One region of the Vibrio sp. 970 genome, then DNA from elsewhere that is predicted to be linked to it. Evidence: predicted binding sites of a transcription regulator. Region 1 holds the regulator's gene; each other region holds the start of a gene.
The links. The regulator PurR, encoded in region 1, represses purine synthesis genes. The targets are predictions, from matches to a motif close to TNANGNAAACGTTTNCNTNA.
Positions count from the first base shown of each region.

Region 1 (8,257 bases):
TCCATCACTTAAAAAAGGGGTGGAACATCAACGGCATTACAGACCGCTTTATCGATCCTATTCCCGCTCAAATGCGTACTGGTAAACGTTGGTACGAAGGGACGGCGGACGCGATCTATCAAAACCTGCGTTTTATGGAGTTAGAGGAACCAGAGCAAGTTTGTATTTTTGGCTCTGACCATATCTATAAGATGGATATCAAACAAATGCTGAACTTCCACTCAGAAAAGCAGGCTTCTCTGACGGTATCTGCATTGCGCATGCCACTAAAAGAGGCGTCGCAATTTGGGGTTATCGAAGTGGATAGTGAAGGCCGTATGATTGGCTTTGAAGAAAAACCAGCAAATCCGAAGTCGATTCCTGGTGACCCGGATTACGCTTTAGTTTCAATGGGTAACTATGTTTTTGAAGCTCAGGTACTGTTCTCAGAGTTGGTCGAAGATGCGGATAATGAAGCTTCATCACATGATTTTGGAAAGGACATCATTCCAAAGATGTTCCCTAGAGGTGATGTGTTCGTGTATGACTTCAGTACCAACAAAATCAGTGGCGAAAAAGAAGAGGTGTACTGGCGTGATGTCGGAACTATTGATGCGTACTGGCAAGCGCATATGGATCTGCTAGAAAAAGATGCACCATTTTCGCTGTACAACCGTAAATGGCCATTGCATACCTACTACCCACCATTGCCACCTGCGACATTTACCGACTCTGATAATGGTCGTGTGCAGATAATCGATAGTTTAGTGTGTAATGGCAGCTATGTTAGAGGCTCAAGAATCGAAAAGTCGGTGCTTGGTTTTCGCAGTAATATTGCTTCTGCTTGCGATATCAGCGAATGTATACTTCTTGGTGACGTAAAAATTGGCGAAGGATGTGTTTTACGTCGTGTGATTGTCGACAAGGATGCCGATATTGCTCCTGGTACTCAGATTGGTGTGAATCTTCAAGAAGATAAAAAACACTTCCACGTGTCTGAGGAGGGCATTGTTGTTATTCCGAAAGGAGCTCGAGTTGGCTACTAACAACTTATCTATTCTGTTTGTAGCTTCTGAGGTTGAAGGCCTCATTAAAAGTGGTGGCTTGGCAGATGTTGCCAAGGCACTACCGGAAGCCCTTCAAAACCTACAGCAAGACGTAAGAATTACCATCCCTGCGTACAGCAGTATTGATAAACTCGCAGACGCAGAAGTTGTATTAGAAACAGAATTAACATCATGGCCGCATACGGAGTATCGAGTTTTGCGGCTCATGTTAGGTCAAAATCCTGTTTACCTGATTGATTGTCCGCCGTATTTCAATCGACCATCAATGTATGCGGAGAACAACCAAGCGTATACTGATAACGGCGAGCGCTTTGCGTTTTTTAGTGCAGCATGTCTCGATATGTTACCCAAGCTCGCCTTTCAACCTAATATCATACACGCGAACGATTGGCACACAGGTCTTGTTCCATTTTTGCTCAAGCACAGGTATGGCAATGATCCGTTTTTTGCTCATACTAAAAGCGTCATTTCAATTCACAATGCGGTCTTTAAAGGCGTATTTAGTTATGAAGACGTGCAGTGTTTGCCAGAGTTTCATTATAGAAACGTTCCCGATGCTGCGGTGAGTGCAACGCATATTACGATGCTTAAAGCTGGTGTAATGAATGCAGATAAGATAAACGCGGTTAGCCCTACGTACGCAGAGGAACTAAAAACAGAGCTTGGCAGTCATGGAATGGCTTGGGAGTTTCAGCAACGCGCGCAGGACTTAGTTGGTATTTTGAACGGTTGTGATTACAGCGCTTGGAATCCGGAAACTGATACCTACTTGCCGGTTAATTACTGCGCCGACCAGCAAAGTATGTCGCAAGGGAAGAAAGCTTGTAAAAAAGCATTACAACAACGACTAAATTTGCCCGAAAAAAATGTAGCTATGTTCGGTATGGTTTGTCGGTTGACCCAGCAGAAAGGCGTTCATTACTTGTTGCCTGCTTTGGCCGATTTTTTGAAGCACGATGTTCAGCTAGTTGTCGTTGGGACCGGAGACCCTGTTCTTGCCGCTCAGTTACGAGAGGTTGCCGCGCGGTTTTCTAGCAAATTTGCCTTTGTAGAAGCGTATGACAATGAACTTGCGCATATCGTTGAAGCTGGTTCTGATTTCTTCTTGATGCCTTCTGAGTTTGAACCATGTGGCTTAAACCAAATCTATAGTATGGCTTATGGGACATTACCGATAGTACGCGGTGTTGGTGGCTTAAAGGACAGCGTTAGCGATTATGATGTAAACCCATCTGAAGCAACGGGGTTTGTTTTTTTCGAACCGACACCGCAGGCATTGTTGTTAACGATGCTAAGGGCACTGTTGCTCTACGCTCAAAACGAGCCTGAAGTGAATAAAGTACAGTTGCACGCGATGCAACAAGACTTTTGTTGGCAAAAGGCCGCAGAATCTTATTTGCAGCTTTACCACTCAGCGTTAGTTTGACTTAAAATTGTAACGAAAGGCACCGAATGAGGTGCCTTTATTATCTTGAGTAAGGGGAGTGTGGTAGGATGGCTTTTTACTCAATAGCACGATCTTTTTGATACTCAATATGACCCAGCCGCTACTTTTTCATAAAACCTATTTGCACCCTACTAGTAATGAGTGGGTTGTATTTGTGCACGGTGCTGGTGGTAGCTCTTCTATCTGGTTCAAGCAAATTAAAGCTTACAAGCAACACTTTAACTTATTGCTGATCGATTTAAGAGGTCATGGAAAGTCAAATCAGTTACTTAAAGAGCTCATTGCTAGCCGTTATACCTTTACGGAAGTTACCCAAGATATTTTGAAAGTATTGGACCATTTAAAGATCCAATCCGCTCATTTTGTCGGTATGTCGCTTGGTACTATTATTGTTCGAAACCTTGCTGAATTGTCATCAGAGCGCGTACGTTCGATGGTGCTCGGTGGTGCTGTCACAAGGCTTAACACTCGTTCTCAGATATTGGTGAAATTAGGTAATTTTTGTAAGCATATCCTACCGTACATGTGGCTCTACAAACTGTTCGCTTATATTGTTATGCCTCAAAGAAGCCAACGAGAATCTCGCCACCTTTTTATTCGCGAAGCCAAGAAGCTTTGCCAAAAAGAATTTAAACGTTGGTTTATTCTTGCCGCTGATGTAAATCCGTTAATGAAATATTTTAAAGATCGAGAGTTACCCATTCCGACTCTTTACTTAATGGGCGACAGGGATTACATGTTTATTAAACCTGTCAAAGAAATGGTTGCAGCACATAAGCTCAGCATTCTACGAGAAATCCCGAATTGTGGTCATGTATGCAATGTAGAGCGTCCAGAAGACTTCAATCAACACTCCATCGAGTTTATTAAACAGCAAGCTGTATGTGCTTAAAACTGAGTGCATCCACTGAATAGGAGAGCCGCTATAGCTCTCCTAGTTGATATCCACATTGCCAACATGCACCAAATTGCCCTTCGTTTATTTCATGACATTTTGGGCATTGCCAATCTTGATACTCATGCCTATCGGATTGTTTTCGATATGCTTTTACTATTTCTTCAGCTTTCATCTTTTGTGCCGTGTCAAAAAGCCACACATAAGGATCGGTATCATCACCAAACGGCAGTTCTCCTTTTAAGCCGAAAATACCTTCTCCGCGAACTTCACAGTAAATTTGTTCCACTTTAAGCAGCTCACATACAATGTGTGCTTCTGCTGGGTTTTTAGCGATAAATATTTTCATCAAAATACCCACTTCACCAATTACGAGTTTTGCTGACTTGGTGTCGGCCTTACTTTATTCATAACCCATTTAGTGATGATTGGAAATAGTCCCAATAGCGCAAAAGACGCTAATACTGCGGGTGAAACAATGCCCGATAGGCTTTCAATTGTTGCTAATTGAGTACCTGCATTCAGATATACGGCTGTGCCTGGCAGCATACCTATTTGGCTAGTGAGATAAAATCGACCTACAGACATCGGTGTTAAGCCCATCAGTAAGTTGATTAGAAAGAAAGGGAATACAGGGATTAGACGCAAGGAAAATAGATAAAAAGCTCCGTCTTTTTCGACACCTTGATTAATTGCGTTGAGTTTATTTCCGAATTTGTTTTGTACCCAGTCACGCAATAAGTATCGGCTGCTCAAGAAGGCCAGTGTTGCCCCCATAGTGCTAGCGAAAGAAACCAGTAGCAAGCTTGTCCAAAAACCAAATAAGGCTGCACCAAGTAAGGTGACTACTGCCGCTCCTGGGATAGAAAAAGCGGTAATTGCAATGTAGGTAAAAAAGTAAATCGCAGCCGAGAATACAAAATTCTGATCGATGTATGTAGTTAGTGCTTCTTGTTGGGCTTTTGCATTCTCTAAGGTTAAATACTGGCCAAAGTTAATACCTAAAAAGACGATAGCCGCTAGTAGGATGAGACCTAATATCAGTTTCTTATTCATAATTTTGATTCCAATTTGGGATATATGTAATAAGACAGTAGGAAAACCGAAAAAATTTCACAAAAAAACCGCAGATTAGACTGCGGTTTTACAAGATAGTTTTTAGGCCGACTTTTATTGGAGGCCGTTCATCAACTCATCTCGGCGAGCTTGAGGTACCACACTCCAATGAGTGCCGTTGATAGCACCTTCTAGTGCCCATAGCAACTCAATGTTGACGGTTGCAGAGTGCGTATCTCTTATCGCTTTATAGGCGTTAAGCGCACCTTCCTCTTCAAGCTTCTCTACGGATTCGATGCCGGCTTTTTTTAGCATGCGCTCGGTAGCCAGTCGTAAGTTAGGCAAATCTTTCAAACGGTTAGGCTTTGTACTTGCTTGCTGTTCTTTCTCAAGCTTTGCCTTTTTCAATGATTGATTCGCTACTTCGATTAAGCGTTCGCTTGATTCCCATAAATCGCTGGAAATAGCGTAGTACTTTGTAACGACTGGAAAGCCACGTTTTTTATAAACGTAAGGCTTTAGCCCTTGTTTCTCGAAGTCAGATGAAGTTTTTTGGTCTGCTCTGATATGAAGCTGATTGTTTACCACTAGTGCAAACATTGTTTCATCAGCGAATAGTCCGAAGCCACCAAACATTGAGCGCGACTTGATATTACCAAGTGCCTCAAATAGCTTCATAGAGTCTTTGAGTATCGGTTTATCCATGTTTTGTTATCTCGGTGTAATTAATATTACGCCACCAAAAGTCAGGTCCGAGAGAGTAGCAAACATGCGTAAAAACAATGTCATTACAGAGTAAAGTCATTGCTTACACACTTGCCATCGGTAACCCCGCTACCTTCCATATCGTAATATGGTTCAGGCCGGAGGCTTTGCGTCCCACTCTTTCGAATGGTTTGCCCTGTGCGTGACACAATGAGCATACTTCTTATATTGAATTAACATCACGGTTTAGCGTTAAAAGTGTGATTTCGGTTCAATAAAAATGATAGATTGAATGCTCTATTTTGCATATGGAAAGGTGCAAATTGGCCTTTGAAAAGGAGTTCTTAATATATATTACATTTATATAAAACAGGGAGTTAACGTTAGTCAATTGTTATTAGAGTGGTGTGAAGTATTAGAGAATGCTTAATTTTTCCAAAAAAATAAGCGCCCCTGTAGAGCGCTTATTTAACACGGTTAAATACAGTGAAATTTAGTTCATTTTTTTCACAGTATTTCGAATTACAAGCTCAGGTTGCATTTCGAAAATTCGTTTTTCGTGTTCTTTATCTTTGATACGCTCAAGTAGAATTTCGAATGCATTTTTACCAACACGACGTTTAGGTTGGTGGATAGTCGTTAGCGGTGGAGAGAAGTATTCCGCAAGCTCGATGTTGTCGTAGCCGATCACTGAAATATCTTCAGGAATTTTGATCCCGTTTTGTTGCAAGCGGCTCATTAGGCCTAGAGCCATTGTGTCGTTAAAACAGAATACCGCCGTCGGGCGCTTGTCCATTGCGGTAATTTTATCTGCAACTAATACGGCCGTATCACATTCAAAGTTACCTTCAAGGATCCAGTCTTCATTTACAGCTAGGTTCGCTTCGCTCATTGCGCGACGGAAACCTGCAATGCGCTCTTGGCAAGCAAGCTTTTCAAAATGACCGCTTAGACAAGCGATATCCGTATGACCATTGTCAATCAGATGTTTGGTTGCAATGTAGCCACCTTCTTCTGAGTTATCCATGATCTTGTCTGCTTGTGAGCTCTCTGGGCCCCAATCCATGACCACTTTAGGAATGTCCGCATGACGGTCAAGCATCTCTTTTAGTTCTTCGGTTAAGTCAGAACACATCACTAGGATGCCATCAACGCGCTTTTCAGCCAGCATACGAATGTAATCGCGTTGTTTTTCGTAAATCCCGCCTGTGTTACATAAAATCAGAGTATAGCCTTGGCGGTAACAGTAGCTCTCAACGCCATCAATCACTTCTGAGAAAAATAGGTTAGTTGATTGAGTTACTAACATGCCAATCGTACGAGTTGAGTTGCATTTTAGGCTGCGTGCAACGGCACTTGGCGCGTAATTCAGCTCGTCAACGGCTTTCATTACTTTTTCTTGCGTTGCTTCTGCAACGAAACGCGTTTTATTGATAACGTGCGAAACTGTCGTAGTGGAAACGCCGGCTAAGCGAGCAACGTCTTTTATCGTGGCCATAAATGGTGTCCTGTATCGAGCTACTGAAATATGTCGTATTGGATGTACCTGATGCTCTAATGGTTTCACACCTAGCAATATAAAATTGGCGCTAAGTGTCTCGGCAGCGGTTGATCCAAGTGCGACAAAAGGGTACGTAGCAGCATCGGTCGATGAATTTTATCTTTTTTCTATCTGATGAGAAATTGCCATCAACCTGTTAAGAAAACACAAAAACCGCTATATTTCAGCGGTTTACATATAAATCATATTTAATCGTTTGCGCTCACATTTTAGCCCTATGTGGACTGACTAGCAATGTTTTCAGCAAGAGATTTGTGTATTTGAAGTCACATTTTGACTGCTAAATAACCAAGCGTCTTTGCGCTAAGTTAAGGCAAACGAATATTATACCCAAGTTACTTACAATTGGTCACTTTCAGGCATACAGGAAGCCCGATAGGCAGGCTCCCTAAAAATAGGCGGCAATTATTCACCAAGAAGGTAGGCGCTGTCTAGTTTACAAAATGCAACTAATAGTTTCGCGACACTCGAGTAAAATCCAAATTCGTCGAATTGTTTACATTTGTCTGAAAACTGAGGTAACCAAGACATCAATTGTTGCTGGATAAAGTCGTTTTGTTTAACGAAGGCTTCTTCCATGTGTTTTTCTTGTTCAAGCTCGTTTGAGCGGATAATCATGTTCCCGAGAAAGTCGAGCTCAACGGCTAAGTGATCCGCAGGTTCCTTTAGGTTTTCGTCTACTTGAACGCCAAATTCAGCCATCAACTTTTCCATTTCCTCAGCTGGCTTGTCATTCAGTAAACCTGATTCACCAATGTACATGGATGCGTAAGGAAGAGCGCCGTATTTTTCTGTCTTCAAAAACAGTTCACAAAAGTCAGCTGCAAGCTCTAGTTGTGCATCTTCACGATCTTGTAACCGATTCAATGCATCAACTAGGCTATCAACGGCTGGTTTTAGCGACTCATTTTCACCTAAACCTGCGAGAAAACTGCGAATTTCAACACTGTGATAGGCTTCCAATTCTTTCTCTGTTAGTTCTTTTGCGAACAAGCTCGAAAACCACCAGTAAATTTCAGCGCGTTTCTCATTAAAAGCTTTCACTTCTTGCATTTTGGGCTCCTGAATGATGCTTCAAGTCATGCATCACAAAGTCAATTAGGGATATCCCCTAAGTGTAATCAATTAAAATGAATAGCAGTAACTATAATTGTTATGTTTTATGGTCAAAAATGACCGTTTATTAATAGCAATGGGCAAGCTTGTTTTGAATCAATAAAAACGCTAAATCTTGCGTTTTAATGTATCTATGACTAGAAATGTTACTAGTTATGAATAGAATACGTCTTGGATAATAAGAAGACAGAAAAGTGGTGTAAATGAGCTATCACGTATTAGTCGTAGAAGATGATGTTGTAACTCGTAGTAAGCTTGCGGGATATTTCCAAAATGAGGGCTACCAAGTCAGCGAAGCAGAGAGTGGCGCAGAAATGCGTGAAGTTTTGCAAGCGGGCGATGTAGACCTGATCATGCTGGATATTAACCTGCCTGGTGAAGACGGCCTGATGCTTACTCGTGAGTTACGTAGCCAATCGGATATTGGTATC
Region 1 covers NZ_JAWOTW010000004.1:90,456-98,712, forward strand. The annotation lists gene glgC (glucose-1-phosphate adenylyltransferase) at 1-1,025, shown strand, start outside; gene glgA (glycogen synthase GlgA) at 1,015-2,472, shown strand; gene R7Q11_RS07440 (alpha/beta fold hydrolase) at 2,582-3,385, shown strand; gene R7Q11_RS07445 (DUF2007 domain-containing protein) at 3,417-3,737, opposite strand; gene R7Q11_RS07450 (TVP38/TMEM64 family protein) at 3,758-4,444, opposite strand; gene R7Q11_RS07455 (TfoX/Sxy family DNA transformation protein) at 4,559-5,149, opposite strand; cyclic di-GMP riboswitch class I at 5,266-5,355, opposite strand; gene purR (HTH-type transcriptional repressor PurR) at 5,643-6,647, opposite strand; gene torD (molecular chaperone TorD) at 7,116-7,763, opposite strand; gene torR (two-component system response regulator TorR) at 8,030-8,257, shown strand, end outside.

Region 2 (8,257 bases), on a different contig from region 1:
CGTAATAACCGGAACCTCTTCACCCACAATAAATGATGCTTCGCCATTATCCATTACGGTAATACTCGGAGAAGATAGAATGTTTGAGTTGGAGTCAGAAGCAACAGCACTAATTAGCGCTGTCCAGTCACCCATGACAATACTCATTGCCGCACCATTTACTCCGCTAAGTGCTGACGCTAGCGTAGAGTAGTCACCTGATTCAGTAACATCATATGGCGTTCGTTCGCCATTAGAGTTGGTATAGTATTCAGTTCGGGTTTGATCTTTTGCTTCTTCTAGACCAACCATCACCTGACCAATCGGGGCTCCTGAGTTACCGTACTGAATTACAGCACCCGTTTCTAACGAACCCCACTGAACACCTAGGTTAATACCATCACCTTCAGACATTTCGACAATTAACGCTTCAATAAGAACCTGAGCACGACGAATATCGAGTTGAGAAATGACGTCTTGTAATGCCATCATAATATCTGGCGGCGCTGTTAAAACTAACGAGTTAGTTGCAGCGTGAGCAGCAATGACGACCTCACCACGCGATGCACCTGATGTTTTCTGACCGGCTTGCTTTTCAGCTTGCAGGTTATCGGAAACACCTTTCAATACATCCACCAAGTCTTCAGCTTTCGCATTTTTCAGGTACACAACTCGGTTGTTACCTTTTGTCGCCATTTCAACATCAAGTTGACGAATCAAACGTTTCAAGCGGGCTCTTACTTTTGGATCACCAGAAATTAAAATCGCGTTAGTACGTTCATCGGCCACAATTTTAGGTTCAAGGAACTCTGGCGTGCTTTTCTGATTCGCACTTTTATTCAGTGCTTCGACAATGCGTACCATTTCAGCAGCAGATGCATTACGCAGCTCCACCAATTCAATTTCTTTATCACCGGCTTGGTCAACACGCTTGATGATCTCTGCTAAGCGATTCACTACTGCCGCACGACCAGTAATCAAGATAATATTCGCTGGATCATAATGAACCACGTTACCGGCACCGGCATTATCAATCAGTTGACGAAGTAGAGGAGACAACTCTCGAACCGACACATTACGCACCGCGACAACTCGAGTGATAACACTATCGCCTTGCGCGCTGCCATCACCTAACACAGGGATTGCTGAGGTTTTTGAGTCTTTTGCTTTGATAACCTTAAGTACCCCATTGTCCATTTCTACGACTGCGTAACCGTATACTTCAAGGACATTAAGGAAAAAGCTGTAGTATTGCTCTTCGTTAAGAACGTCATAGCTGCGGACATCGATTTTACCGCGTACTGAAGGATCAACAATGATGGTCTTTTCGAGGTTACGACCCACTATGTTGATGAATTCTTGAATATCAGTGCCTTTAAAGCTCGCACTAAATTCGTTTGCCATTGCACCTGGTACGCAGAGTAAACTTCCTGCTAGTAGCCAAGCACTTTTGCTGAACCAATGTTTCACGTATGTCTCCCTGAACTTACGCCGGTTGCCTAAGTCTTACAATTGGATATAGATATCGTACTGTTGGCCGTCTCGCTCAACAGTTAAATTTAATTCTTGCGGATCGCTCATCACTTGCATCAGTTGTACTGAAGAAGACGGGTCACTTAAATCGATCCCGTTCAGTTGAACCGCAATATCGCCAGGTTGTAGTCCTACATCATTAAATAATGCGGCATCACGACCAGGTGATACTCGATAACCAACAATGTCTCCGTCTTTTTTGACGGGTGAAATGGTGATGTATTTAAAAACGCTTTGTGGATCTTTCGCAATTTCCTCGCGGATTTGCTCTAATTTCTCTCCAACGTCAGACGTCGCTGCTTCTGCTCGCTGAGCTTGCGCCCTAGCTACCTGCGGCGATTCAGATAGCTTCTTATATTCTATACCTTCCATCATTAAGGTCTCGTCTCGACCTTGGTTATCAATGATGACGCGATCCACCAATACCGCTTTTAGTGTCGCACGTGTCCCTTCGATTTCTTCACCCAAACCGTACGTAGCTTGCTTACCTCGGTTAGCAATAACAGCAAGGCTGGTGTTGGCATCACTACTTGCAACCGCACCGACCAGCGTAAGGTTAAGGCGCGTCTTAGGGGCGTCTTTAACAATAGGCTGTTCTACAACCGCCGCTTTTTGCTCAGTGTATTTACCGAATAGGTTGGCATTCTGAAGGGCATTAAAATCTATCGCGTCGCCTTTATTGCTCGCAGCAACGCTACTCGCCGATGGACGCCATTGCGGCACTTCCGACGATTGAGGTATGGCTAACCACACAATTTTGCCAAGTATCCATCCGGTTATCGCAATAAACAGACAGGTAAGCAACAAGCTAAGTTTGGCTTGAATGGTATAATGATTGGACTTGATCTGAGCCAGTAGCGGTCTGCTTGATAATCCTGCACTTAGCTCTAAACGTTTCACTGAATGGATTCCTTTATTCTAACGTCCGTCATTTAAGCTATAACGATAGCTATCGACTTTAAATTGCTAAATTTGCAATAAAATTATTACTCAACAAAGAGCAGTGAACTATATCACAAGTTGTCTTTCATACCTTTTTCTTATGCAGTTTTTGCCAACTCCCTTGAAAAAAATACGCCTTGACTCCATCTGTAGGTGAATAATCCATCACTCATTGCTGTATTCGGGCAGTGATTAGATAGCGTAGTGTTCTATGAGTTCCCTAAATGAAGCCGTTAGGCTAGATAAATGGCTATGGGCCGCAAGATTTTACAAAACCCGCTCCATCGCGCGTAACATGGTCGATGGCGGTAAAGTCCACTATAATGGCCAACGAAGCAAGCCGAGTAAAATCGTTGAAGTGGGCGCTGAAGTCAGACTTCGTCAAGGCAACGAAGAAAAAATCGTGATAATCGAACAAATCTCAGATCAACGCCGAGGCGCTCCCATCGCACAAACCTTATATCGCGAAACCAATGAGAGTATCGCGAAACGTGAGGAACACGCGACTCAACGTAAGCTTAATGCCCACAACCCAAGTCCGGAACGCCGCCCAGATAAAAAGCAGCGCCGAGACATCATTAAGTTCAAACACCAATAAAAGCCGGAATTACCAACGAGGAAAGCACTCCATGGCAAATAATGTTTTAAACCGCTACCTATTCGAAGATCTTTCAGTACGTGGCGAGTTGGTACAATTGGATGAAGCGTACCAACGTGTTATCTCCAGCAAGGAATATCCGGCAGCAATAGAGAAACTGCTGGGTGAGCTACTCGTTTCAACTACTCTTTTAACTGCCACTCTTAAGTTCGAAGGTTCGATCACCATCCAGCTACAAGGCGACGGTCCTGTGTCTCTTGCCGTTATCAACGGTGACCATAACCAACGTGTTCGTGGCGTAGCTCGCTGGGAAGGCGATATTGCCGATGACGCAAACATTCACGATCTAATGGGTAAGGGCTACCTTGTGATCACCATCGAACCGAAAAACGGCGAGCGTTACCAAGGCGTCGTTGGATTAGAAGGTGACACTTTAGCAGAAGTGCTAGAAGGCTACTTTGCAAACTCAGAGCAGTTAAAAACGCGCCTATGGATCCGCACTGGTGAGCATGAAGGCAAAGCACACGCAGCAGGTATGTTGATTCAAGTGATCCCTGACGGCACTGGCTCTCCAGATGATTTCGAACATCTAGAGCAGCTCACTGACACAGTAAAAGATGAAGAATTGTTTGGTTTAGAAGCGAACGAGTTATTGTATCGACTATATAACCAAGACAAAGTACGTCTGTACGAGCCGCAACCTGTCGAGTTCCATTGTGGCTGTTCTCGTGAGCGTAGCGGTGCAGCAATCATCACCGTTGAGAAAGCTGAAATTTATGACATTTTGGCAGAAGTTGGATCAGTTTCTTTACATTGTGATTACTGTGGCACAACTTATACGTTCGACGAATCTGAAGTCACTGAACTGTATGCACAAGCTTCTACAGACAAGAAAACCCTGCATTAATTTACATAGCTTATCAAGCACGTAATTTACCCTACAAAAGGCCAGCTTAATGCTGGCCTTTTTGTGATCAACCCCTCGTAATAACTAGCCTCAAGCGTAATAAAACAACTGCTTAATTTTAAACAATTAATAATGATTTTGCCCTAGCGCAAAGGATTGCGTGCACGATAGACTATTCCCACCAATATGTGACGGGTTACCTAAAACCTTATTGAAATCATGGGTAAATTTTGAGCTATCTCCCTGTTTTCTCCCCGCCCCGTTGCTAGCATGGTGAGCAGATTAAAATTAAAACATTCTTACAAAATCCCTACAAAATCCTTATAAGGAGCACCTATGACCGTTATGGAACATACTAAGGCTGCAACACTTGATCTAACCAAGCACGGACTGCATAACGTAAAAGAGGTTATTCGCAACCCAAGCTACGAAATGTTGTTTGAGGAAGAAACGCGTGAAGACCTAACCGGTTATGAGCGCGGCGTGGTTACTGAACTAGGTGCGGTTGCCGTTGACACTGGCATCTTTACTGGTCGCTCACCAAAAGATAAATATATCGTCAAAGACGCTACGACAGAAGAACATATGTGGTGGACGTCTGATCAAGTGAAAAATGATAACAAACCAATCACTCCTGAAGTGTGGGACGAGCTAAAAGAACTGGTCACAAACCAGCTTTCTAACAAACGCTTGTTTGTTGTTGACGGTTACTGTGGTGCAAACCCAGATACACGTTTGAGCATTCGTGTTATCACAGAAGTCGCATGGCAAGCGCACTTCGTTAAAAACATGTTTATTCGCCCGACGGAAGAAGAGTTAGCGATATTTGAACCAGACTTCGTAGTAATGAATGGCGCAAAATGCACTAATCCAAAATGGGAAGAGCAAGGCCTGAACTCAGAAAACTTCACCGTATTTAACCTAACCGAGCGCATGCAACTTATCGGTGGTACTTGGTACGGCGGTGAAATGAAGAAAGGTATGTTCGCCATGATGAACTACTTCCTTCCACTAAAAGACATCGCATCAATGCACTGTAGCGCTAACATGGGCAAAGATGGCGATGTAGCGGTATTCTTCGGTCTATCTGGTACGGGTAAAACGACCCTGTCGACTGATCCTAAACGCGCGCTAATTGGTGATGATGAGCACGGCTGGGATGATGACGGTGTCTTCAACTTCGAAGGTGGTTGTTACGCAAAAACCATCAAACTTTCGAAAGAAGCAGAGCCGGACATCTACAATGCAATTCGTCGTGATGCACTGCTAGAAAACGTAACAGTACGTGGCGATGGTTCTATCGACTTTGATGATGGTTCGAAAACAGAAAACACACGTGTTTCTTACCCTATCTACCATATCGATAATATCGTTAAGCCAGTATCAAAAGGCGGTCACGCGAATAAAGTGATCTTCCTATCAGCCGATGCATTTGGCGTACTGCCTCCAGTATCTAAATTGACACCCGAGCAAACTAAGTACCACTTCCTGTCTGGCTTTACCGCCAAACTAGCGGGAACAGAGCGCGGTATTACTGAGCCAACACCAACTTTCTCTGCTTGTTTCGGCGCGGCGTTCCTAACGCTCCACCCAACAAAATACGCGGAAGTACTGGTAAAACGCATGGAAGCAGCGGGCGCTGAGGCTTACCTAGTGAATACTGGTTGGAACGGCACTGGCAAACGTATCTCTATTCAAGATACACGCGGAATTATTGATGCCATTCTTGATGGTTCGATTGAAGATGCACCAACTAAGCACATTCCTATCTTCAATCTTGAAGTACCAACGTCACTACCAGGTGTGGATCCAAGCATTCTAGACCCTCGCGACACGTACGTTGACCCACTTCAGTGGGAAAGCAAAGCGAAAGATTTAGCAGCGCGCTTTATCAATAACTTTGATAAGTACACAGACAACGCTGAAGGTAAATCTCTGGTTGCGGCTGGTCCTCAGATTGATTAAATCGAGTAACCGCGACGTCGCGTAAGCTCAGTGAAAAGTTGGCATTAACTTATCACCTTTACGTAGGCCAAGTTACAAAAATTGCTTCAAGCCCCTCTTTTGAGGGGCTTTTTATTGAATACCACAGAATATTGATACAAGCTAAAGCCTATCTAGTTTTATTTAATAACACACGTAGGTTCTAGCAAAGATGAAAACAGCGCGTCGAGTTCTACTTCTGTTACTGGTTATCTTAGTTGCCATTCCGGCCGCTACGATTGCGCTGCTAACAACATCTTACGCGGACGCAACCTGGCGCTTGCTGTCAAACACCTTTTCTCTTCCCTTCCGGGCCGGAAGCGTGCGTTATGACTTTCCCTATCACCTAACTTTACAACGCGTGAACACCAGCGGAGACGATGCGTCTTACATCGAGCAAGTCGATTTATGGATGAATCCCGATGTTTATCGCGATGGTAAATGGATCGTTGATAGTTTATTGATTGATGGTATGAGCTTGCAGTATGGCGCACCAAAGCTCCCACCTTTAGACAACGTTTTATTCCATCAAATCGCGCTCAAAAATATTGATTACGCCGACGAGCAGTTCTCTGCCAATGGCATTGACCTTCAAATTCAATCACCACAATGGAATGGTCATTTAATACCATATGGCGAAGTTCAACTTGCAGCTGACCAACTCTATTGGAATGGCGAAGCCTTTAATCAAGTCTTAGTCGATATAGACTACAAACCGCAAGACAGTACGCTTTATGGCACCTCTTTTAACTGGCGTAACAGTCAAATATCTGGGCAAGGGGAGCAGTATCCTCAAGGCTGGTCTTTAGTAAATGTGACCATCAACAAGCTGAAACTGAGTAATACGCAGCGCCAATCACTGCTTGCAAAACCTTGGCACGATCTACCATTTAGCATTAATCATATTAATAGCTTAGATTTGCTTAACGCCGATATTGAATGGGGCGACTGGCACTGGCAGAACTTGGATCTTTCTGTGGAAAACGCCACGCTGCCACTGTCTCTCTGGAAGACAAAAGCTCAAGTGTCATTGCAGGCGGATAGCGTTCGATTCCAGCAGCAAACCGCAATAGAGCCACGTTTGAGTGCCGCTATCGAGCCAGGAGTAATCCAGCTCAACGAGCTCAGCTTAGATTGGCAGCAAGGTCGAGTGCAAGTTTCTGGATTGTTCACGCCAACACAATGGAAGCTCAAAGAAGCCTCTATTCAAGGCCTCAAGTGGGCAACACAGCCAGAAGACAACCTAAATTGGTGGCACGCCGCCACCAGCGAGTTAGAGCATGTTGCAATCGAACGACTCGACATTGAGCGCAGCCAAATTATCCAGCTATCTCACGAACCTTATTGGCAACTTTCCGGTTTAAATATCGAAGGGCAACAGCTTGATATTAAACAGTCTGCTCAACGTTGGGGCCTTTGGCAAGGCGAATTGGAAGTCAGCGTTGTCAACGCCAGCTATGACCAAATACTCACGTCTCACGCAGCACTTGCCATGCAAAGCAAAGATGGCTTTTGGCAATTGACTCGCCTTTTTGCGCCACTCGAGCAAGGCTACGTAGAAGGCATCGGACAAATAGATTTGAGTACCCCGAGCCAACCTTGGGCGCTCAACGTCAATGCTGATGGTATTCCCTTATCGCTCTTCCACGATTATTTTTTACCCGACACACTGGCTATTGATGGTTTTTCCGATCTCAGCCTCGATCTACAAGGGTTATCAGGTGATCGCAACATGCTGGCCTACAGCTTATCGGGTGAAGTGGAAGCCAATCTCCGAGATACCCGCTTGAAGTCCCAAGCGGATCATTCGCTCAAAGCCATTACCTTAAGTCCACTGCGTTTAAGCGCGCAACGAGGGGAAGTTGCCATAACGCCGGTCACCATCTCAGGAAAAGCCATAAGTGGTAAGGTTTGGGGAACATTTGATATGGCCAACAACCCGCTAAGTGGCATTACTTATCAATTGGAAGAGTCGTGCGGAAACATTGAAGGCGATCTACTAAGTGGCGAAACCCACCGTAATGAGTGCGTGAACGCATCAAAACTGGCCGAGCCTACTGATATTGAGACTCCACAGAAAAATGAACCTTCCATCGAGCAGCCAATCGTAATTGATAACATCAATTTGGAGACTCAAGAGGAAGAGCTTTACGAAGAAGTTATCGAAGAAGATGAAGTACCCGACACGAATTCCGCAGCAGAACAAACCCTCTCACCGACAGAGCAAGAAGGTGAAACAGATAAGCGCCCAGCAGATCAGTCGGCGCTTACCCCATCAGCAACTGAGTAACTGCGAGTAGTTCGGTATCAGCATA
Region 2 covers NZ_JAWOTW010000005.1:279,207-287,463, forward strand. The annotation lists gene gspD (type II secretion system secretin GspD) at 1-1,449, opposite strand, end outside; gene gspC (type II secretion system protein GspC) at 1,486-2,412, opposite strand; gene hslR (ribosome-associated heat shock protein Hsp15) at 2,666-3,052, shown strand; gene hslO (Hsp33 family molecular chaperone HslO) at 3,084-3,959, shown strand; gene pckA (phosphoenolpyruvate carboxykinase (ATP)) at 4,296-5,924, shown strand; gene R7Q11_RS10185 (AsmA family protein) at 6,115-8,232, shown strand; gene R7Q11_RS10190 (bifunctional GNAT family N-acetyltransferase/hotdog fold thioesterase) at 8,218-8,257, opposite strand, start outside.
Region 2: the regulator PurR is predicted to act here: its motif matches at 4,104-4,123, upstream of pckA (phosphoenolpyruvate carboxykinase (ATP)).

Region 3 (8,257 bases), on a different contig from region 1:
AGTGCAATTACCCCTTCCTGCGGGCATAGACACAACACATGTTTTAGAGCGCATTCACCCAGAGAAGGACGTGGATGGCTTCCACCCTTATAACGTTGGCCGTCTTGCGCAACGTATTCCAAAGCTTCGCTCTTGCACGCCAAAGGGCATCATTACCCTACTCGACCGTTACAACATTGAGCTACGTGGTAAGCATGCGGTTGTGGTTGGCGCATCAAACATTGTTGGTCGTCCAATGACACTTGAGCTGCTGCTTGCGGGCTGCACAACAACAACATGTCACCGTTTTACCAAAGACCTAGAGAGTCATGTGCGTCAAGCTGACGTTGTCGTGGTTGCGGTTGGTAAACCTAACTTCATCCCTGGTGAGTGGATTAAAAAAGGCGCAGTGGTGGTCGATGTCGGTATTAACCGTCTTGATTCAGGCAAACTAGTTGGCGACGTGGAATACGACAAAGCACGTGAAAGTGCGAGCTTTATTACTCCTGTTCCTGGTGGCGTTGGCCCAATGACCGTCGCAAGTTTAATTGAGAACACGATGCTCGCTTGCGAACAGTTCCACACAGACAAATAACGTAAATTTCAGATACGAAAAAGGCTCCGCAAGGAGCCTTTTTGCTAATTGTTGATATCTATTTCAATTACAGACTTAAAATCACGCCCGCAATAGAAGCGCTCATTAAGTTCGCCATGACACCAGCGATAATCGCACGGAAACCATGCTTAGAAACAAATGCACGCTTTTCTGGTACCAAAGAGCCCAACCCACCAATCAGCATCGCCATGCTTGAGATATTTGCAAAGCCACACAAAGCAAACGTCACGATTGCTTGTGAGTGTTCACTAAGTTGAGACTTCACTTCTGCAAGCTGGATGAAAGCGACGAACTCATTCACCACAATCTTGTTACCAATCAGCGAGCCTGCTGTGGTTGCTTCTTGCCATGGTATACCCAACAACCAAGCGACTGGCGCAAACACAAAACCTAGGATGAGCTCAAAACTTAATGGTGTCCCAATCAGATCACCTATCCAGCCTAACATGCCGTTTAGCATTGCAATGACACTAATAAACGCCAGTAACGTACCACCGACCGATACAGCAATGCGTACACCCGCCATGGCACCATCGGCTAATGCTTCTACTACGTTGGTTGCACGTGGAATTTCAACTTGGCTAATGTCGATATCTGCTGCTTTATCCGTATCTTCTGGCATTAAAATTTTTGCCATCAACAAGCCGGCAGGTGCCGACATAAATGCAGCAGCAATAAGATAGTTGAGGTCGACACCCAGTGATGCGTAACCAACCAACGTTCCGCCAGCAACTGACGCTAAACCACCTGTCATAACTGCAAAGAACTGCGAGTCAGTCATGTGCTTTAGGTAAGGCTTTACCATTAATGGTGCTTCAATGGTGCCAACAAAGATATTCGCCGTAGCAGACAAAGACTCAGCACGACCGATACCTAGCAGCTTTTGAATACCACCACCGATAAAGTTAATGATTTTTGGCATCACACCAATGTGATAAAGACCTGAGATAAGAGAGGAGAAGAAAACGATGATACCCAGAACATTGATCGCAAAGGTGAAGCCCCCTGTCGCCAAATTACCGAATAAAAACGCAATGCCCTCTTGACCATAGTTGATCAAATTCGACACAACACTGCTCACTGAATTCAGCGCATCTCGTCCTGCTGGTACATATAAAACCAACAACGCAAACAGTACCTGCAAAGCAAACGCAAACGACACTGTTCTCAGCTTTATATTTTTTCTATTTGTAGAAAGTAGCCATGCTAGGAATAGTATGGCTACGATACCAATAATTGAGTTCATAAAATGAATCCGACAGAAGGGGGATATGGAAGGCACCGGATTGTATAGCGGACTCAAAATGCTGCAAGTTGAGGATGTTAACAGTGTGAAAAGTTTAAGCGACCAATAACTGACCAACAAAATAACCAATTGAATTTATTAAAGATAAACGTTTGCTTATTTTAATTATTTCCATATGGAAAATATGTTTCTGGTTCAGGAAAAATTTTTGTGAAGTGAATCACCTTATGTGTCGTTCTACAACGTCATTGATCCTGTTATTTAGGAATAGAGATGTAAGGCGCCAAACGTTGGTCCCAATGACAAGGGTTGCCGATCTTCTGTTTGATAAAGTTAATCACTGCGGATATTTTTTTTGGCATATGCTGGCGGCTTGGGTATACCGCATAAAACGGCATCGACTGGCTGGCTTTCCAGTCAGGTAACAGCTGTATTAACTTACCCGTTCTAAACTCATCCCCCAGCAAGTAAGTGGCAAGGTAGGCAATACCCCAACCTGCAGTAGCCGCATCCCGAACGGCTTCTGCCAGATCCACTGAATAGTTACCCGAGACTTTTACGTTCAATTCTTGCTGATCTTTGGTAAACGCCCACCCCGTATAGTCACGCTCCCAGCTTCTGTATATGAGGCAGTTGTGAGCAGATAGGTCATCCGGTTCTGCTGGCGTGTCATGTTTCAATAAGTAATCTGGCGATGCCGCAACAACAAACTGGCAATCCGTCAAACGCTGCGCAATGTAACCTTCAGGCAAATGCTCGTTGTTGGTTACCCATAAATCGAGCCCTTCGGCTAACATATCGACCTTATAGTCAAACAGATGTACTTCCACTTGAAGTTGAGGATATAGTTCGCGTAACTCTTGAATCGCTGGAATAATGTGTAAGGTACCAAATGATTGCGACAACCCAAGACGTACCAAACCTGCTACTTCATCCCGCTGGGTTTCCATCTCTAATGTGGCGCTGCTCACCGCTTGTACCACTTGCTCACAGTGATGAAAAAAGGTTTTCCCTGCCTCAGTCGGCGTAAAGCTTCGCGTAGTGCGTTGAACAAGCTTGATACCAAGAGACGCTTCTAACTGACTCAACTGTTTACTCACATGAGACACCGACACGCCTAAGCTCTTTGCAGCAGCTGTGAAGCTTTTGTGTTTAAGAAGAGCGGAGAAAATCACCATTTGTGCGGCACGTTCAGATAACACGCTTTACCTCGATTTGGTTATAGAAAAAACAAAGGGCTCCGAAGAGCCCTTGTATTGAAGACTGAATGCCAAATTGTTTGATGGCAGATCAGTATTTAATGCGGTCAGCCAAGTGACTCACAGCAAGTGCGAAGTAGTAAGAGCGGTTCCACTTCATCAATACGTTGTAGTTATTGTAAACCAGATACGTACGACCATTCTCGTCGTCCGGCATGATCAACCATGCTTTGATGTCTTCATCCAGTTTTGGCAACGGGCTACCGTCATATTTTGTGATACCTAATTGGCTCCACTCTTGAAGGTATTTGCCTTTTTCAGCCGTGCGCCCTTCCAGGCTGCGATCAATATTTTTAGGAACCTTAACTTGGCGACCCCAAGTATATTTATCATCCCAACCAGACTTGCTCAAATAGTTAGCGGTTGATGCAAACACGTCCGCTTCAGATTGCCATATGTCTTTTTTACCATCACCGTTGCCGTCAGCAGCAAAACGAAGGAAAGAGCTTGGCATAAACTGGCATTGACCCATCGCACCAGCCCATGAGCCTTTAAAGTTCTCTAGCTCAATATGGCCTTGATCGAGGATCTGCAGTGCCGACATGGCCTCTTTACGGAAAAACTCTTCACGACGGCCTTCAAATGCCATTGTGGATAGTGCATCAATCACTTTAAAGTTGCCGGTAAACTTACCAAAGTTACTTTCAACTCCCCAAAGTGCCACAATAAAGCGCGGGTGGACACCGTACTCATCGCCTATACGCTTTAGCTCAGTGTAATGCTCTTTGTAGAGTTGTCTGGCTTGCTTCACCTTCCATTCAGGCACCGCGCGAGGAATGTACTCATCCAATGTCAGTTTCTTTTCTGGTTGGTTTCGGTCCGCTTTTACTGCTCGCGGCTTGTACTCAACATTAGCAAAAGCAGCACTAATGACCTGCTCTGAGATACCTTTATCACGAGCTTCAGCACGCAGCTTATTCAAGTATTCATCAAAACCCTCGCTACTTGCAAAAGCCGAGGTACACATACCAACGCTAAGCATGGTAGCCAGTATCTTTTTCATATTGCCCTCCTTGAGCAAGGCAGAAATCCCAGATGAAAAACGATGACGTTATTCGCCTTTCTGCTGGGCTTTTTGTTCTTTGTACTTTTCTAATAGGTTCTCCGGCGGCGGTGGAACCTGAAGAAAGAAGCCATCATTTTGTAATGAAGCCTTCACTTTTTCGATATCAACTTGTGCCAATTTACGGCCATCAAGTTTAATCGTCATGACAGCGATAGGCTTACCGAACATCTGCATTAAGGTGTCAGGAACCTGTGAAAAATCATCCTTTTTCGGAATATAGAGATAAGTACCTTCTTTTTTCGAGCTTTTATAAATAGAACAAAGCATGACACGCCTTTTATGCTGATTTAGCCGCGTTGAGTGCGGATTAGGTTGAAAACGTCAAATTCTCGCAAACTTAATAGCAAATTTGAGATTAATTCACCTATTTGCCCACGAGAGAACTTGCTGCGTCAAAGGATGAAATATAACATGACATACCTAGTTTAAGGCAACGCTCTTTCAATAAAGGCAAGAAGTCCACGATGACCCATTCACCAGACCTTAAAGGTAGCAGTTTTACATTGTCAGTTTTACACCTTTCTGACAATGAGATCGCAAAGACTGTCGAATTTTTGCAAGAAAAAGTTTCTCAAGCACCTTCTTTTTTTGCATCCGCGCCTTTGGTAATCAATATAGCAAAAGTACAAGGCGACATTGATTTCCCTAAGCTTAAACAAGGCATCTCAGATGCCGGTTTTATTCCGGTCGGTGTAACGGGCTGTAAAGACAAGCGTGTACAAAACCTTGCTTCCGAAGCTGGCTTCGCCATTATGTCGGCGAGCAAATCGCCAAGCCAAGCACCTGCCAAAATGGCACCAACGAAAGTAGTTCGTACGCCTGTCCGCTCAGGACAACAGATCTACGCAAAAGATGGTGATTTGGTGGTGCTAGCGCACGTAAGTGCAGGTGCTGAAGTCATTGCTGACGGCTCTATTCATATCCATGGCACACTTCGAGGTCGTGCGATTGCAGGAGCAAGTGGTCAGCAGGAAGCGCGTATTATTTGCCACGATTTACAAGCAGAACTGGTATCCATTGCGGGTGACTACTGGTTAAGCGATCAAATTGAAAGCGAGTACTGGCAAAAGAAAGTAATGATCAGTAAAGCCGATGAATCATTACATTTAGAAGTTCTCGCGATTTAATCTAAAAAGGAAAAAAAATGGCACGCATTATTGTAGTAACGTCTGGTAAAGGTGGCGTTGGTAAAACCACTTCAAGCGCAGCCATCGCCTCTGGTCTAGCTCTTAAGGGAAAAAAGACCGCGGTGATCGATTTTGACATCGGTTTGCGTAACCTCGATCTAATCATGGGCTGTGAGCGCCGCGTCGTGTATGACTTTGTGAACGTCATTAACGGCGAAGCGACATTAAACCAAGCGCTGATCAAAGATAAGCGCACGGACAACCTATTTATTCTTCCTGCTTCTCAAACTCGTGATAAAGACGCACTGACAAAAGATGGTGTTCAGCGCGTATTCGGCGAACTTGATGAAATGGGCTTTGATTTCATTATTTGTGATTCACCAGCAGGTATCGAGCAAGGCGCGTTAATGGCCTTGTACTATGCCGATGAAGCCATTGTCACAACGAACCCAGAAGTCTCTTCTGTACGTGACTCTGACCGCATTCTCGGTATTTTAGATTCTAAGTCACTGCGTGCAGAGCAAGGGCTAGAGCCAGTAAAACAGCACCTGTTACTGACTCGCTACAACCCATCTCGCGTCACTCAAGGCGAAATGCTAAGCGTTGAAGACGTAGAGGAGATCTTACATATTCCACTACTGGGCGTGATTCCAGAAAGCCAAGCCGTGCTTAACGCGTCAAACAAAGGTGTGCCAGTCACTTTTGACGATAACACCGATGCGGGTATGGCTTATTCTGACACCGTTGATCGCTTATTAGGCAATCAGGTTGAATTTCGTTTCCTTACTGAGGAGAAGAAAGGACTCTTTAAACGACTCTTTGGAGGCTAGACATGTCATTATTAGAATTTTTCCGTCCACAGAAGAAAACTTCTGCGAATCTAGCTAAAGAGCGTTTGCAAATCATTGTCGCAGAGCGCCGCAGCCAAAATGATCCTGCGCCGTCTTACTTGCCTCAATTAAAAGAAGACATCTTGAAGGTGATCAGCAAGTACGTGGCAATTGATCCAAATATGGTTGACTTAACATTTGAGCACAAAGACGACGATATCTCAGTTCTTGAGCTGAATGTGAAGCTACCAGACGAAGAAAAGTAATCAGTTTCTCTCGCCAGACGAATGCTCTAATTAGAACGAAAAAGGTTGGCATCGAGGCCAACCTTTTTCATCTTTCATTACTTTAATGCTTTATTCATCTTGTCGCCGAGTAAATCCAAACGCCACCCTTGCATCAAATCAGGCAATACTTCTGGGTCACGATCTTTTTTCCAAACCCAACTGATCAACTGATTGATCTGCTTTTTAGAGGCAAGGAACTCCGTGGCTAAACCTGACTTCTGCGAAGCCGATTTCACCAAGTCTTTCATATTTTTGAAGACCTGCTTGTAACCCGGATAGTCCATTAAACGCTCAATTTTCGCAGGATACTCTTCAGAAGGTGTTTGCTTCGCTTGCTTAACAATCGCGGCAATCTTCGCGCCATGGCGGTTAATCGCTCGGATATCAATATCTTCTGCTTCCATCTTCTTAAAGTTCGTTAAACCAAGACGAGCGACCGTTAATAGATCACCTTCTTTGAAGATAAAGTTCAGCGCTAAATCTCGTTTGATTGCTTCACGATAACGCCACGTCGCCAATGGCTTTAAAATAGCCAGCTCAGAAGGTTTTAATTGCCAAGCGCCCTTAATATCAAGGTAGGCATTCTCTTCATTGGTTACGCGAATACGTTTCGAAACGAGTAAATCACTTTCTTGCTGTACAGCTTCCCACCAACCTGCTTGCGTCACCTTATCGAACAGCTTTTCGTATAACGGTAACAAGTAATGAACATCTGCGGCAGCATAATCTAATTGCTTTTGTGTCAGTGGACGAGCCATCCAGTCGGTACGTGATTCACTTTTGTCGAGCTCTACGCCTAAATATTCTTCCACCAGCGATGCGAAGCCTGTCGATAGGCCGTGACCGAGAAAAGCGGCCATCAGCTGCGTATCCACCATAGGGAATGGTGTACAACCAAAAGCGTTTTGGAAAACTTCTAAATCTTCACCACATGCGTGCAGCACTTTTAGCACAGAAGTATCTTTTAATAGCGCTACAAACGGCGTCATATCCGTTAATTCAGTCGGATCAATCAGCGAGAGGCGATTACCATCGAAAAGCTGAATCAGACCTAACTGCGGGTAGAAAGTGCGAATACGAACGAATTCGGTATCCAGCATCACTACGTCTGCCTCTCGGGCATGAGTGCAAACCTCTTCTAGGTCTTTGTTTTTAGTAATAATTTGATAGTTCACATACTTCTCGCTATAAAAAATGCCAGCAAAACGCTGGCATTCTATCATTTTTTAAATCTCTCGACTCGACGAAATCGGCTTATGCGCTTTTCTTCGCAAGTTCAGCGTCATTCTCTTCGCGTAAAACACGACGCAAGATCTTACCGACATTGGTTTTAGGTAAGTCTTCGCGGAACTCAACCAACTTCGGAACTTTGTAGCCAGTTAGGTGTTCTCGACAATGCGCGATCACTTCGTCTTTGGTCAAGCTCGGATCGCGTTTCACGACATAAATCTTCACTAATTCACCAGACACTTCATGCGGCTGACCAATAGCAGCAACTTCAAGTACTTTGCCGTGAAGTGCTACAACGTCTTCGATTTCGTTCGGGTAAACATTAAAGCCTGATACTAAGATCATGTCTTTCTTACGGTCAACGATATGCAGGAAGCCTTCGTCATCGAACTTAACGATGTCGCCAGTTGATAGCCAGCCGTCTTCGTTAATCGTATCTTTCGTTGCTTCAGGTCGTTGCCAGTAACCTTGCATAACCTGAGGACCACGAACTTGAAGTTCACCAGTTTCAGTATTCGCAAGAGCGTTGCCTTCTTCATCCACGATACGAACTTCTGTTGATGGTACCGGCAGACCAATAGAGCCATTGTATTCAACAAGATCATGCGGATATGCCG
Region 3 covers NZ_JAWOTW010000010.1:64,712-72,968, forward strand. The annotation lists gene folD (bifunctional methylenetetrahydrofolate dehydrogenase/methenyltetrahydrofolate cyclohydrolase FolD) at 1-574, shown strand, start outside; gene R7Q11_RS15610 (NupC/NupG family nucleoside CNT transporter) at 642-1,841, opposite strand; gene R7Q11_RS15615 (LysR family transcriptional regulator) at 2,099-3,043, opposite strand; gene R7Q11_RS15620 (lytic transglycosylase domain-containing protein) at 3,132-4,103, opposite strand; gene R7Q11_RS15625 (YcgL domain-containing protein) at 4,152-4,433, opposite strand; gene minC (septum site-determining protein MinC) at 4,631-5,293, shown strand; gene minD (septum site-determining protein MinD) at 5,311-6,123, shown strand; gene minE (cell division topological specificity factor MinE) at 6,126-6,389, shown strand; gene rnd (ribonuclease D) at 6,467-7,585, opposite strand; gene fadD (long-chain-fatty-acid--CoA ligase FadD) at 7,665-8,257, opposite strand, start outside.
Region 3: the regulator PurR is predicted to act here: its motif matches at 1,982-2,001, upstream of R7Q11_RS15610 (NupC/NupG family nucleoside CNT transporter).

Region 4 (8,257 bases), on a different contig from region 1:
TGTGACACAATGGCCATCGGCGCAATTCAAGAAGCGAAAAAGCTTGGCTTACGAGTACCGCAAGATCTCTCTGTTGTGGGCTTTGATGACATTAACTTCGCTCAGTACTGCGATCCACCGTTGACCACCATATCTCAACCTCGCTATGAGATTGGTCGACAAGCGATGCTAATGATGCTCGAGATGTTAAAAGGCCACGACGTGCATTCAGGCTCGCGTCTGCTTGAAACTAATCTCGTCATTCGTGGAAGTGCAGCGCCACCACAGCGCCCTTAACCTAAAGATTAGGTATTCATCCCCAAAGCGGTGCTAAGGCGCCGCTTTTTTATTTACCCCTCCTGCTTTTTGTGTATCCCTGAATAAATGTAAGTGAGAACGGAAACACACTCCTACACTCGGGCGTTGTCGCGCTTTAGCTATCAAGATTCTATCAATAGGGTGTTTTCTCAACTCGTTCTGGATTAACATATTTGCAAGAATCCTTGATGACCAGAAATAACCGTGGCAAATAGAGATTATGTAAGACGGGGGCGAGGCGCCCCAAAAAAGTCGACAAAAAAACAGCCGCCGAGAAGAAAAAAACCTTGGCGCAGTGGCCTGCTCGCTATCTTGCTCGTGGGCGGTTTTGGCTATGGTCTTTACCTTTTGAGTAGCGACCCAGAACCTAAACAACCAGTCGTGAAGCAGCCAACAACCACTGTCAGCAAACCAAAGCCGAAAAAAGACTTGCCGCCACCACCAGAAGAAAAATGGGAATATGTTGAGTCACTACCGAAACGTGAAGTTGAAGTTGTGGCTAAAGAAATTGAAGTTTCTAAAATTCCTTACATCATGCAGTGTGGCGCGTACAAAACCCAGGCACAAGCAGAAGAGCGTAAGCTTGCAATCGCATTCCAAGGGATGTCGAGCAAGATTCGAAAGAAAGAAGGCAGTTCATGGTATCGCGTGGTGCTAGGTCCGTATAAGTTCAAACGTGATGCAGAACGTGACCGCCATAAACTGCAACGCGCGAAAATCGAGCCGTGTGCGATTTGGAAAGAAAATCTTTAAACTCAGGCCCCAGGAGCTAAGATCCCAGGGCCTTTCTTTTTGCCCCCTTGAATCCCCATTTCTCCTCCCCCATATACTGAATTAAATCCAAAGAGAAATAATCAAGAGGTCGACTGTGACTACCATTGTATCTGTACGTCGAAATAATAAAGTCGTCATCGCGGGTGATGGCCAAGTATCTCTAGGCAATACCGTAATGAAAGGTAATGCGCGCAAAGTTCGCCGCCTATACAACAACCAAGTACTAGCGGGCTTTGCCGGCGGTACTGCGGATGCCTTCACCCTTTTTGAGCGCTTCGAAAGCAAACTGCAAATGCACCAAGGTCACCTAACCAAAGCGGCAGTTGAGCTAGCCAAAGACTGGCGTAGCGATCGTGCTTTGCGCAAGCTCGAAGCCTTACTTGCCGTTGCCGACGAAACCGCATCGTTAATCATTACCGGTAATGGTGATGTCGTACAGCCAGAACACGACCTGATTGCGATTGGCTCTGGTGGTGCTTACGCACAAGCTGCCGCAACCGCCCTACTAGAAAACACAGATCTAGATGCTCGTGAGATCGCGGAAAAAGCTCTCAATATCGCGGGTGATATTTGTGTCTTCACTAACCATCACCACACGGTAGAAGAGCTAGACTCAACAGTAGAGCCTGAAAAACCAACCGCGTAATCGTAACGAAGTAAGGAAAGAATATGTCTGAAATGACGCCTCGCGAAATCGTTCATGAATTGAACCGCCACATTATCGGTCAAGAAAAAGCCAAGCGTTCGGTTGCGATTGCACTTCGTAACCGCTGGCGCCGCATGCAGCTTGAAGAAAGCTTGCGTGCCGAAGTGACGCCAAAAAACATCTTGATGATTGGCCCTACTGGTGTTGGTAAGACTGAAATCGCACGACGCCTCGCAAAACTGGCAAATGCCCCTTTCATCAAAGTTGAAGCGACAAAATTCACCGAAGTGGGTTACGTTGGTAAAGAAGTTGAAACCATCATCCGTGACCTAACCGATGTCGCTGTGAAAATGACGCATCAACAAGCGATGGAGAAAGTGAAATTCCGCGCAGAAGAGCAAGCGGAAGAACGCATTCTTGATGCGCTACTGCCACCAGCACGTGATAGCTGGGGTCAAGCAGAGCAAACGGAAGAGTCTTCTCACACTCGCCAGATCTTCCGTAAGAAACTGCGTGAAGGCCAACTAGACGATAAAGAAATTGAAATCGACGTAGCCGCACCACAAATGGGCGTAGAGATCATGGCGCCTCCTGGTATGGAAGAGATGACTAACCAGCTGCAAGGCATGTTCCAAAACCTGGCAGGCGACACTAAGAAAAAACGTAAGCTGAAAATCAAAGACGCAATGAAAGCGTTAGCGGAAGAAGAAGCGGCGAAACTGGTAAACCAAGAAGAGCTAAAAGAAGCAGCGATTTTCAACGTTGAAAACAACGGCATCGTATTTATCGATGAGATCGACAAGATCTGTAAACGCGGCGAGAGCTCAGGCCCAGACGTTTCACGCGAAGGTGTTCAGCGCGACCTACTTCCATTGATTGAAGGCAGCACGGTATCAACCAAGCACGGCATGGTAAAAACAGACCATATTCTGTTTGTTGCATCTGGTGCATTCCAAGTGGCAAAACCATCTGACTTGATCCCAGAATTGCAAGGTCGTCTACCAATTCGTGTTGAGCTAGAAGCACTAAGCAGCAACGACTTCAAACGCATTCTGACAGAACCAAAAGCCTCTCTAACAGAGCAGTACGTTGCGTTGATGAAAACGGAAGATGTGGACATCGAATTCACAGAAGACGGCATCACGCAAATCGCGGAAGCGGCATGGACGGTCAACGAAAGCACAGAAAACATCGGTGCTCGTCGCTTACACACCGTAATGGAACGCTTGATGGATGAAATCTCTTACGACGCAGCGGAGCAATCTGGCGCTAAATTCGTTATTGATTCCGCTTACGTGAAAGCGCGCCTAGGCGACACGATTGAAGATGAAGATCTAAGCCGCTTTATTCTTTAAACGCAATCTATTTTACCAAAGCCCAGAACCTTGTTTCTGGGCTTTTTGTTTAGAATGGCGGTGACTTTGACAACATCTAAATCAAAAGATCTCGTCATTCTAGCGAGCTCAAGCGAGACTAAGAATCTGCTAACAGCAGACGCCTTTCTTTCCAACTCGCCTTCACCACCGCACAATCGGATGATAGATTCTGAATCACCTCGTTCCTCGTTGTTCAGAATGACGGTGACTGTGACAACACCTAAATCAAAAAGATCTCGTCATTCTAGCGAGCTCAAGCGAGACTAAGAATCTGGTAACAACAGACGCCTATTCTTCCTCGCTCACCTTAATCACCGCACAATCGGACGATAGATTCTGAATCACACTCGTTCCTCGCTGTTCAGAATGACGGTTACTGTGACAACACCTAAATCAAAAAGATCTCGTCATTCTAGCGAGCTTAAGCGAGACTAAGAATCTGCTAACAGCAAACGCCTATTCTTTCTCTCTCACCGTAACACTTCACAATCGGATGATAGATTCTGAATGACTCTTTGACTTCTAGTTGAGTTGTTTTAGGTCAATAGCGTATCTGCCTCTTTGTGCTTATACTGGGCACATTGGTTACTAGCACGAAATTTCCATGAAACAATCTCTACAGATCTGGCTTGAAGCCGCTCGCCCAAAAACATTACCTCTGGCATTGGTCTCTATCTTAACAGGTAGCGTACTCGCCTACTCGGCGGGTCATTTCTCACTGACGATTGCCATCATGGCTTTCGTAACCGCGACATTGCTGCAAATTCTGTCCAACCTGGCAAACGACTATGGCGATGCCGTTCAAGGTACAGATAACGACAAACGCCTCGGCCCATTACGAGCGATGCAGTCTGGCGCGGTAAGTGCTAAACAGATGAAACAAGCGATTATCTTTAACATCGTTCTGACCGCCATTTCAGGCTTGGTGTTAGTTTTCTATTCACTAAGTTCATTGGAAAGCATTGTCACTTTTATCGGGCTGGGAATTTTGGCCATTCTCGCAGCCATTGCTTATACCATGGGTAGCAAACCATACGGTTACGTGGGGCTTGGCGATATATCAGTGTTCTTGTTTTTTGGTCTACTCGGCGTATCCGGTACCTACTTCTTGCATACCGGTCACGTAGACACCACGCTATTCTTACCTGCTTTAGGCTGCGGTTTACTCGCCGTTGCAGTCCTCAATATCAACAATATGCGTGATATAGAGAACGACCGAGAGTGTGGTAAACGCACGGTGGCGGTACGCTTAGGTCAACGTAAAGCCAAACAGTACCACTTTATTTTACTTGGCGGAGCTATCCTTGCCTTTGCGGCTTACTTGTTAATTCAAGACAAACCCGTTTGGATTAGCTTGCCATTCTTACTTAGTATTTATTTCGTGGCCGATCATGGTAAAGCGGTTTGGCATACACAAAAGCCTGCTCAAATAGCACCAATGATGCCAGTCATCGTGAAATGCTCTCTAGTCACCAACGTTTTGTTTGCAACAATTGTGGTAGCTCAAACTCTAGTAAGTTAAAAAAGGATTGTCATTGCATTGACTTAATGCCTAGATATACTCAAAGACAACCAATTTCTGTTTAGAAAGGTACGCTATGGAATACAATACCTCAGCACTCTGTGATATCTACCTCGATCAGGTAGATGTGGTTGAACCAATGTTCAGTAACTTTGGCGGTCGCGCTTCATTTGCCGGGCAAATCACCACCATCAAGTGTTTTGAAGATAATTCGTTGATCCGCGAGACATTAGAGCAAGATGGACTTGGTCGCGTTTTGTTAATTGACGGTGGCGGTTCCCTACGTAAAGCCCTTATCGATGCAGAAATCGCAACCATTGCGGAAGAAAACGAGTGGGAAGGCATTGTCGTTTACGGCTGTGTTCGTGAAGTAGATGAACTTGAAGATATGAACTTAGGCATTCAAGCCCTCGCTTCTATTCCTGTTGGAGCGACCAGTCAGGGTATTGGCGAATTGGATGTACCAGTCAACTTTGGCGGCGTTAGCTTCCTTCCAGAAGATTACATTTATGCTGATAGCACCGGAATTATCCTGTCGCCAGAACCATTGAATATTGATTTAGAGTTGGATGAAGAAGCATAACGAGTCTTAGGCGCCTAAGTTATAGGGCCTTCTCTTGGCTCTTAGCGCCTAGCCTTGTCTTAACATTTTCTACTTCCCTAAAACACAAACACCCGCTTAACGCGGGTGTTTTTAATTTGGAATGAAGAAGCCGAATTATTCCACTTCGTCCATTTTGCCAAGTAGTGCACGAATGCGCTCTTGCCATTGTGCGTGCTCTTGCTGTGCTTGTTGTGCTTTTTGCTCTAGCTCTTCACGTTGAGAGCGAAGCTCGTTCGCTTCTTCCGCAAGTTTAGCTTTATCTTCTTTCAGCTCTTCGACTTCCATCTGAAGAAGAGTGATTGTGTCAACTGCAGTTTGAATTTTAGATTCTAGTTGTTCTAGTACTTCAAAAGACATCTTGGCCTACCTATGTTATTCCGTTGGGACGATGTGCGAGATTGATGCACACCTAACCTATATAAGGTTCATTCTACTCAGCGTCGCGATGAGAAACACTCACTATATTCGATATTTTGCATCATTCGGTCAAAAAATCAGCGCAATCTCACTAAACGCTGACTTTTCTTGTCGCCGAAGCATTTTTGAGCAAGGATTTTGCGTCCCGCTACGCTGAAAATCGCCCTAAGTATTGATCAAATTCAAGTTAGATAAAGTAAAAGCCTCGCAAAAAGGCAAACGTTTACTCGACCTTGTGATAGAATCGCCGCGCAAATTCTTCTTCCCTCTTGCTTACTTGGAGACATCATGAAACGCGATTTAGCAATGGCATTTTCCCGTGTGACTGAAGGTGCAGCTCTGGCTGGTTACAAATGGCTTGGCCGTGGCGATAAAAACGCAGCCGATGGCGCAGCTGTTGAAGTTATGCGCACGCTACTGAACAAAACAGATATCAGTGGCGAAATTGTCATTGGTGAGGGTGAAATCGATGATGCGCCAATGCTGTACATTGGTGAGCAAGTGGGTATTGGTGGTGATGAAGTGGATATTGCAGTCGACCCGATTGAAGGAACGCGTATGACGGCAATGGGACAATCGAACGCACTAGCCGTACTTGCCGCAGGTGAGAAAGGCAGCTTTCTTAAAGCGCCAGATATGTACATGGAAAAACTGGTTGTTGGCCCTGGTGCAAAAGGCGTAATTGACTTAGAAAAGCCGTTAAAAGAAAACCTAGAGAACGTAGCAAAAGCCCTGAACAAGCCACTTGATACCCTAGTCGTTATTACCCTTGCGAAACCTCGCCACGATGACGTTATTGCAGAAATGCAAGCAATGGGCGTACGTGTTTTTGCGGTGCCTGATGGTGACGTCGCTGCCTCTATTCTAACTTGTATGCCAGACAGTGAAGTGGACATGATGTACTGTATTGGCGGTGCGCCAGAAGGGGTTGTATCAGCAGCGGTAATTCGAGCGCTAGACGGTGACATGCACGGTCGCCTGCTTCCTCGTCATGAGGTAAAAGGCGATACTGAAGAAAACCGCATTTACGGTGCAGATGAACTAAAACGCTGCGATGAAATGGGCGTAAAAGCGAATGTTGTCCTCAAAATGGAAGACATGGCTCGTAGCGACAATGTGGTATTTTCAGCTACAGGCATTACTAAAGGTGACTTGCTAGAAGGCATCTCTCGCCAAGGGAATATCGCAACCACAGAAACGCTGCTCGTGCGTGGTCGATGCCGTACTATTCGTCGCATTAAGTCGACTCACTACCTAGATCGTAAAGATCCAGAAGTGCGTGATATTATTCTTTAAGCATTTCTCGAGGCTCTCGCTCAATCTGAGTTTGAGCCTTTCTTTCCGCACAACGGGCAATAGATTCTGAATCACACTCGTTCCTCGTTGTTCAGAATGACGGTGACTTTAATAAGCTCTAAATCAAAAGAACTCGTCATTCTAGCGAGCTCCAGCGAGACTAAGAATCTAGTAGTAACAAGCTCCTATTCTTGCCTGGTCACCTTAACCACTACTCAACCAAAAGATAGATTCTGAATCACCTCGTTCCTCGTTGTTCAGAATGACGACATATATTGGCTCATATGAACATAGCCCCTACAAATCCACACTCAAATTAAGTCAACACTTTTCTTTACTAACCCTATCGCGCATAATATGTACTGACGTATAAATGGTGGGTATATGAAGACCGTAGATAGGATATTGCAAATCGTTAAGCGTGATGGCTCCGTCACTGCAAAACAACTCTCCTCTGAGCTAGGTATGACAACCATGGGGGCTCGTCAGCACCTGCAAAGTTTAGAAGATGATGGCATTCTTTCTATCCATGACGTAAAAGTAAAAGTTGGTCGCCCTGCTCGTCATTGGTCTCTCACTCAAAAAGGTCATGAGCAATTTGCTGACCGTCACGGTGAGTTGACCATTCAGTTTATAGAAGCTGTCGAACATATCTTTGGCAAAGATGGACTGGAAAAAGTCACATCAGAAAGGGAAAAACTCACATTACAAAGTTATCGTCAGCATCTTGAGCAATGCGATTCTCTGCAAAGCAAACTAGAAATACTCGTCACATTAAGAGAGCAAGAAGGCTATATGGCAGAGCTCGAGAAAGATGAGAACGGATTCATCTTGATCGAAAATCACTGTCCGATTTGTAAAGCCGCAACTCGCTGCCCAAGCTTGTGCCAATCAGAATTAAGTGTCTTTCAGTCTTTACTTGGACGTGACACCAAAGTAGAGCGTACCGAACACATCATTAGTGGCCAAAGACGCTGCGTTTACCGCATCCAACAACTACAGTAACCACCACAACCAAACATCGACATACCGCACTTATTCAATCTCAAGCTTGAAAGCTTCTCTTATAAGTGAGACGGCTGAAGAATTCATCCTCTCTCCTCTTTCTAGTGGTATAGGCTTTTAGTAACTAAAGGCAATTTCCATAAGGATTTGGAGAGCATCGATGTCTAATCTACGTCATATCCCGTCCCAAACGCTTCCTCCATTCGATGAAATGGTTCGAATGGCAGAGCGAGACCCAGAAGCTTTTGAGCAATTTCGTCATGAGATGGCGAAAGAGATGATCGAAAGCGCATCAGAAAATATGAAAGAAAGATTGTGGG
Region 4 covers NZ_JAWOTW010000005.1:158,456-166,712, forward strand. The annotation lists gene cytR (DNA-binding transcriptional regulator CytR) at 1-276, shown strand, start outside; gene ftsN (cell division protein FtsN) at 502-1,050, shown strand; gene hslV (ATP-dependent protease subunit HslV) at 1,166-1,717, shown strand; gene hslU (HslU--HslV peptidase ATPase subunit) at 1,741-3,072, shown strand; gene R7Q11_RS09590 (1,4-dihydroxy-2-naphthoate polyprenyltransferase) at 3,698-4,615, shown strand; gene rraA (ribonuclease E activity regulator RraA) at 4,692-5,198, shown strand; gene zapB (cell division protein ZapB) at 5,334-5,576, opposite strand; gene glpX (class II fructose-bisphosphatase) at 5,925-6,932, shown strand; gene R7Q11_RS09610 (helix-turn-helix transcriptional regulator) at 7,317-7,937, shown strand; gene R7Q11_RS09615 (DUF3135 domain-containing protein) at 8,098-8,257, shown strand, end outside.
Region 4: the regulator PurR is predicted to act here: its motif matches at 5,848-5,867, upstream of glpX (class II fructose-bisphosphatase).